One region of the Streptomyces chengmaiensis genome, then DNA from elsewhere that is predicted to be linked to it. Evidence: riboswitches for the same ligand, from Rfam matches in the RefSeq annotation. Region 1 holds a riboswitch; each other region holds the start of a gene.
What was found. Region 1 has a riboswitch for cobalamin ahead of QCN29_RS19415 (ABC transporter substrate-binding protein). Riboswitches for the same ligand answer to the same signal wherever they lie in the genome.
Positions count from the first base shown of each region.

Region 2: it holds a riboswitch for cobalamin, as region 1 does, so the genes downstream of both, QCN29_RS01690 (ribonucleoside-diphosphate reductase subunit alpha) here and QCN29_RS19415 (ABC transporter substrate-binding protein) in region 1, are expected to answer to the same signal.
Region 3: it holds a riboswitch for cobalamin, as region 1 does, so the genes downstream of both, metE (5-methyltetrahydropteroyltriglutamate--homocysteine S-methyltransferase) here and QCN29_RS19415 (ABC transporter substrate-binding protein) in region 1, are expected to answer to the same signal.

Region 1 is NZ_JARWBG010000022.1:60,487-62,743, forward strand. It holds gene QCN29_RS19410 (cytochrome c biogenesis CcdA family protein) at 1-893, shown strand, start outside; cobalamin riboswitch at 918-1,093, shown strand; gene QCN29_RS19415 (ABC transporter substrate-binding protein) at 1,274-2,257, shown strand, end outside.
Region 2 is NZ_JARWBG010000001.1:383,442-385,698, forward strand. It holds gene mctP (monocarboxylate uptake permease MctP) at 1-709, shown strand, start outside; cobalamin riboswitch at 1,234-1,361, shown strand; gene QCN29_RS01690 (ribonucleoside-diphosphate reductase subunit alpha) at 1,498-2,257, shown strand, end outside.
Region 3 is NZ_JARWBG010000003.1:114,519-116,775, reverse strand. It holds gene metE (5-methyltetrahydropteroyltriglutamate--homocysteine S-methyltransferase) at 1-1,013, opposite strand, end outside; cobalamin riboswitch at 1,171-1,393, opposite strand; gene QCN29_RS03870 (TetR/AcrR family transcriptional regulator) at 1,551-2,165, opposite strand.

The sequences.
Region 1 (2,257 bases):
TCCCTCTCGCCCTCGCCCTCAGCGCCGGAATGCTCGCCGCGGTCAACCCGTGCGGCTTCGCCCTGCTTCCGGCGTACCTCTCCCTCCTCGTCCTCGGTGACGACTCCCCCGGCCGTACGGCGGCCGTCGGCCGGGCGCTGACCGCCACCGCCGCGATCACCGCCGGATTCGCCGCCCTCTTCGGCGTCTTCGGGCTGGCGATCCTGCCCGTCGCCGGCCGGGTGCAGGAGCAGCTCCCGTGGTTCACCATCGGCTTCGGCGCGCTGATGGCGGCCGCCGGGGCGTGGCTGGCCGCCGGACGCCAACTGCCGGCCCTCGCCCCCAAGGTGCGGCGCGCTCCGTCCGTGACCCGCTCGGTTCCTTCGATGGCGCTGTTCGGGATGGCGTACGCCACCGCCTCGCTGGGCTGCACCATCGCGCCGTTCCTCGCCATCGTCGTCTCCGCCTTCCGCAGCGGCTCGACCGGCGAGGGGATCGCGCTGTTCGCCGCGTACGCCGCCGGTATGGGCATCATCGTCGGCGCGGCCTCGCTGACCGTCGCCCTCACCCGCAGCGCCGCCGTCGGCCGGCTGCGCGCCCTCGGTCGGCTCGCGCCCCGCATCGGCGGCGTACTGCTGCTGCTCATCGGCGCGTATGTGGCGTACTACGGCTGGTACGAGATCCGGGTGCAGAACGACCCGGCTGCCCAGGACCCGGTCATCGACGCGGCCGGAGCCGTCCAGCGCGCCATCGCGGACGCCGTGGACGCCGCCGGGCCCGGAACCGCCGCCGCGGCCTTCGCGGTGCTGCTGGCCGTCGCCGGAACCGCGGCCGTACGGCGGCGCAGGCGGTCCGGTCGACGGCCCGAGGGGAGCGCGGGCGCGGGGGCGGGGGCGCACAGTAGTGCGGGGTGAGCCAGGCCCTGGCACACCCCGCCCCCCTCTGAGATGCTTCCTGACGACAACGCGACGGCGGACGAGGAAGCCGGTGAGATTCCGGCACGGTACCGCCACTGTGTAGGGGGAGCGACTCCGCCATGGCCACCGCCTGCTGAAGGGTGGGAAGGCCGGGGAAGCGTCGATCCCGAGTCAGGAGACTCACGCCGTCGCACCTCGACGTTCCGGGGCGGATCTCCCCGAGAGAGGACGGTGGCACCCGTGTGCCCGCGTATCTGTGACAGCTCCTCCGTGCAGCCTGCCGTGCCGACCCCGGGCCGCTGCTGAGCGGCTCCCGGCACCGGACGTCTTCTTCCCCACGCCGTCAGGCGTTTCCCTTTCGCACGCCAGGAGCCATCGTGCCCGTTTCCCTGCTGCGCAGGCGCATGCCCGCGCGCCGCTCGACCGCCACAACCGCCACGACCGCCGCCGCCACCGCGTCGCTGCTCGCGCTGAGCCTCGCGCTCACCGCCTGCGGCGGCGACTCCGCACCGCCCGCCGCGGACACCAAGGCCGCCGAGAGCGGCGGCGACGGCTGCATCGCGGACTTCGACCCCGCCAAGGACTACTTCCCCGTCAAGTCCCGGGTGGAGCACGCCCGGAACTTCACCCTGCGCTATGCGAAGAGCTATCAGGTCCTCACCGTCAAGGAACCCTTCCCCAAGGGCAAGCCGGAGACGTACGTCCTGGTCAGGTGCGGAGCCCCCAAGCCGAAGCTGACCGGCGAGCTGGCAGAGGCGCCACAGATCACCACACCGGTCAAGAGCCTCTACTCGGCGTCCACCACGCATCTGCCGCTGCTGACCGAGACCGGCACACTCGATGTGCTGACCGGCGTCGGCAACAGCGCCTACATCAGCTCGCCCGAGGTGCGTGAGCGGGTGAGGTCCGGCGAGGTCGCGGTGTACGCGGCCGACAACAGCATCGACGCGGAGAAGGTCATCGCGGCCAAGCCCGATGTGCTGATGACCGGCGGCGCCGACGACCCGCAGTACCCGAAGCTGCGCCAGGCGGGCATCGCGGTCGTCGCCAACGCCGAGTGGCTGGAGCCCAGTCCGCTGGGCCGGGCCGAGTGGGTCAAGGCGGTGGCCGCGCTGACCGGGGCCGAGAAGCGGGCGGGCGAACTGTTCGACACCATCGAGTCGGACTACGGCAAGGTCGCCGCCAGGGCCGCCAAGGCCGCGGAGAAGAGCGAGCCGGTGAAGGTGCTGCCCGGCACCATGTACCAGGGCCAGTGGAGCATGGCCCCCGGCGGCAGCTACCTCGGCCGGCTCATCAAGGACGCAGGCGGCACGTACCCCTGGGCGGGCGACAGAAGCGCCGGCAACCTTCAGCTCGGCTTC
Region 2 (2,257 bases), on a different contig from region 1:
CGGCTTCATGGCGCTCGCCGCCGGGGTGACGGTGAGCAACGGCCAGCTGGCTATCCCCCAGCTCTTCGAGAACATGTTCCCCGACTGGTTCGCGGGCGTGGCCTTCGCCGCCATCGGCATCGGCGCGCTGGTGCCGGCGGCGATCATGTCGATCGCCGCGGCGAACCTGTTCACCCGCAACATCTACAAGGACTTCATCCGGCCCGACGCCACCCCGGAGCAGGAGACCAAGGTCTCCAAGCTGGTGTCGCTGCTGGTGAAGGTCGGCGCACTGGCGTTCGTGCTGACCATGGACAAGACGGTCGCCATCAACTTCCAGCTGCTGGGCGGCATCTGGATCCTGCAGACCTTCCCCGCGCTGGTGGGCGGCCTGTTCACCCGCTGGTTCCACCGCTGGGCGCTGCTCGGAGGCTGGGCGGTCGGCATGATCTACGGCACGGCGGCGGCGTACGGCGTGGCCAGCCCAACGCAGAAGCACTTCGGCGGCTCGTCGGCCGCGATCCCCGGAATCGGTGAGATCGGCTACATCGGCCTCACGGCGTTTGTGCTGAACGTCATCGTGACGGTGGTGCTGACCTTCGTCATGCGGGCGTTGAAGGCGCCGGAGGGCGTGGACGAGACCAGGCCGTCGGACTACACGGCGGACGCGGGGGAGCCCGGGGAGCGGCGGCGGGAGCTGCCGAAGGTGGGCGCGGACGCGGCCGGCTGAGGCGCTTGCGCCTGCGGGGGCCCTTCCCCTCCCATAACCGGGGGCGGGCCCCCAGACCCCCAGGCACGGCCTTCGGCCGTGTCCTCGACCTTCCCCAGGCACCTCCCCGGACTCCGTCCGGGGTGCCCCAGCGGGCTTGGCTGGCTACGCCAAGTCCCAGCCCCGCCAGCGCTTGAGGCCCAAGGACCAGAAACCCAGCCCCGCCAGCGCTTGAGGCCCAAGGACCAGAAACCCAGCCCCACCGACGCTTCAGGCGCAAGGACCAGAAACCCAACCCCGCCGACGCTTCAGGCGCAAGAACCAGACGTCCAGCCACCCGCGCTTGAGGCGCGAGGACCAGAAACCCAGCCCCGCCCGCGCTTGAGGCGCGGGGACCAGAAACCCAGCCCCGCCGGCGATTGAGGCGCGGGGGTTCGGGGGCGGAGCCCCCGAGAAAACGGGGTCTGGGGCGGAGCCCCAGTGACAGGAAGAGGCCGGGCCGACACAACATGTAGGGCCGTCCGCATCACACCGCCCCCACATGTATGCTCATCCTCGCTGCCGCCCAGGGGAATCCGGTGCGAATCCGGAACTGTCCCGCAACGGTGTGCCGTGGTGCGCTTTGTCGCATCCACAGGCCAGTCCGAGGACCTGCCGGCAGCGCGTCCGGCTCGACCGAACCGGACGCCAGAGACGTCCGGGCCTCGCGGAATTGGGCCGGTGGACGACGCGCGGCCGCCCATGCGACGGCGTGCGCGCCCGTGCCCCGTTCCCCCGCCGGCCCAGAGCCGAGCGAGGGAGAGCACCACGTGACCATCGCGCCAGCCGATCCGGCTTCAGGCATCTCCGAGCGGGTGGGCGACGGCCCCGGGACCGCGCTGCTGCGGACCCTGACCGACCTCACCGCCGATCTGCCCGACACCGACCCGGGCCGGGTCGCCGCCGCCGCACTGCGCGGCCGGCACGCCGGTTCGGACGAGGCCGAGTTGCGTTCGCTGGCCACCGAGGCCGCCGCGGGGCTGATCTCCGAGGACCCCGCGTACTCCCGGCTCGCCGCCCGGCTCCTCACCCGGACCATCGCCGAGGAGGCGGCCGGTGAGGGGGCGGTCTCGTTCTCCGCGTCCATCGCCGTGGGCTGCCGCGAGGGCCTGATCGCCGACCGGACCGCGGAGTTCGCCCGGCTGCACTCTGCACGGCTGGACTCGCTCGTCGACCAGGCGCTCGCCCAGGGCGCCGACGACCGCTTCGGCTACTTCGGTCTGCGCACCCTCCACAGCCGCTATCTGCTGCGCCACCCGATCACCCGCAATGTCATCGAGACCCCGCAGCACTTCATGCTGCGCGTGGCCGCCGGGCTGGCCGAGGACGACTCGATCCGCGCCCTGGAGGAGGTAGCCGCGCTTTACGGGCTGATGAACCGGCTCGACTATCTGCCGTCCTCCCCCACGCTGTTCAACTCCGGCACCCGCCATCCGCAGATGTCCTCCTGCTATCTGCTGGACTCCCCGCTGGACGAGCTCGACTCGATCTACGACCGCTACCACCAGGTGGCGCGGCTGTCGAAGCACG
Region 3 (2,257 bases), on a different contig from region 1:
TGGAGCAGGGAGCAGGAGGCCGAGACGTCGACGCGGTCCGCGAGGCCCAGCAGTGTGCCCAGTGTGGCCAGGGACTTCTCGTGGTCGTTGAGCCAGATGTTGCGGCCGTCGACGACGCCCGCGACCAGCCGCCTGCCAGGCAGGCCGCCCACCGCTGCGAGACCCTCGAGGTTCGCGGCGGCGGCGCCGGTGAAGTCGAGGGCCAGTCCGTCCACCGGGGACTCGGCGAGCACCGGCAGGGCCTCGCCGAGTCGGCCGAAGTAGGAGGCGACGAGCAGCTTGGGGCGGTCGGCAAGACCGCCGAGGTTCCCGTAGGCGCGGGCGGCGGCGTTCAGTTCGGCGGGGGTTCGGTCCTGGACGAGGGCCGGCTCGTCGAGTTGCACCCATTCGGCGCCTGCCGCCCGCAGATCGGCCAGCACCTCGGCGTAGACCGGAAGCAACCGATCCAGCAGGGTGAGCGGTTCGAAGTCCGCGGCGGCGCCGGGCGCGGGCTTGGCCAGCAGCAGATAGGTGACCGGGCCGACGAGCACGGGCCGGGCGGCCGGCCCGAGGGCCAGCGCCTCCCGCAGTTCGCCGGTCTGCTTGGCACAGTCCGCGGTGAAGACGGTGTCGGGGCCCAGTTCCGGCACCAGGTAGTGGTAGTTGGTGTCGAACCACTTGGTCATCTCCAGGGGCGCGACGTCCTGGGTGCCGCGGGCCATCGCGAAGTACCCGTCCAGGGCGTCGGCGGCGACCGCCGCACGGTGCCGTTCGGGGATCGCCCCGACCATCACCGTGGTGTCGAGGACATGGTCGTAGTACGAGAAGTCACCGGTCGGCACCTCGTGAACGCCTGCACGGGCCAGCTCACGCCAGTTCGCCCGGCGCAGTTCCGCGGCGGTCCCGGCCAGGGCGTCGGCGGTGACCGTGCCCTTCCAGTAGCCCTCGACCGCCTTCTTCAGTTCCCTGTTCGGCCCCTGTCGGGGGTAGCCGTGCACGGTGGCCCGTGCAGCCGCGGCTGCGGGCTTCGTCATGACACTCTCTCCTTCGCGAAGATGTCCTGGGCATCCCGGGAACCGGGGGAGAGCGCGAAGGGGGAGACGCAGGCGGCCGCAACGGCCGTGGCAGGCCGTTCGCCTGGTGTGGTCGCCGACCCGCCCTCGAGGTCACCGGGATGTCCGCGCACGATCGTCCGTACGCGGGCAACGGGCAGGTCTTCGGACTCGCGGGCGCGTGCGGCCCGGAAAGGGCGCACTCCTACTGGCCGTCGCTTCCCGGACCCGGTTCGGGTCCAGTGCGTATGACGGCGGTCGTTCCCGCTCACCGCTGCGGGGCAGTCCCGGATTCCCACCGGGTTCCCTCTTGCGACGCGCCTGTCTGGAGGACAGGGCGAACCAGCTGCGTCGGTCAGCCTAGCGGGAGCGGCTCGAAGACGGATGCGGCAGCCCGCATTCCGGGCAGGTGGGCTGAGACGGTTCGGGGTGCCGCGGGCACGGCCTCCCGGGCGCACGCTCCCACTGCTGCCCAGGGCCCCGCCCCGGCCACCGCAACGGGGCTGCGCTCGGACCCTCTCAAGGGGCGGTCGTCCCGTGCCCGCCGATCGCGCCGATCGCGTCCAGGGTGGCGGTCACTGTTCGGTGCAGGGTGCGGGCGTCGACTCCGGCCCGCGAGCGCAGGTTCACACCATGGGCGAGGAGAGCGAGTGCCTCCGCCATCGAGTCCGGGTCGACGCCCGGATCCAGTTGATTCAGCCGGCCGGCCGTGACGAGCGCCGCGTGCAGGGACCCCCGGAGTTCCCGGTACAGACGGTCGAGCAGGGCACGCACTTCGGGGTCGCCGCTCTCGGCGCCCGCGTGGGCGTTGGAGATCATGCAACCCCAGCGCGCGTACTCGCCGTGGCAGCACGCCTCGATCAGCTCGGCGAAGAAGTCGCGAACCGCGGGAAGCCCGCGCTCGTCCTCGGCGAGGCGGCGGAACGCCGGCTGGGAACGCCGCTCTGCATAGCGCCGCAGCGCCGCTCGGTAGAGCTCCTGCTTGCCGCCGAACGTGGCGTAGAGGCTGGACCGGTTGACTCCCGTGGCCGACACCACGTCCTGGATTCCGGTCGAGACCATTCCGTCGCGCCAGAAGAGACGCACGACCGTGTCCAGGGTCGCGTCCGCGTCAAAGTGCTTGATGTCTGGCACGCCTCACCCCGGGAACCTGGACTGACGATTCCAGGATACCGCCATGGAGCTGGTGCGGGAGTGGCGCTGCCTGTATCTTGGAACGGTCGTTC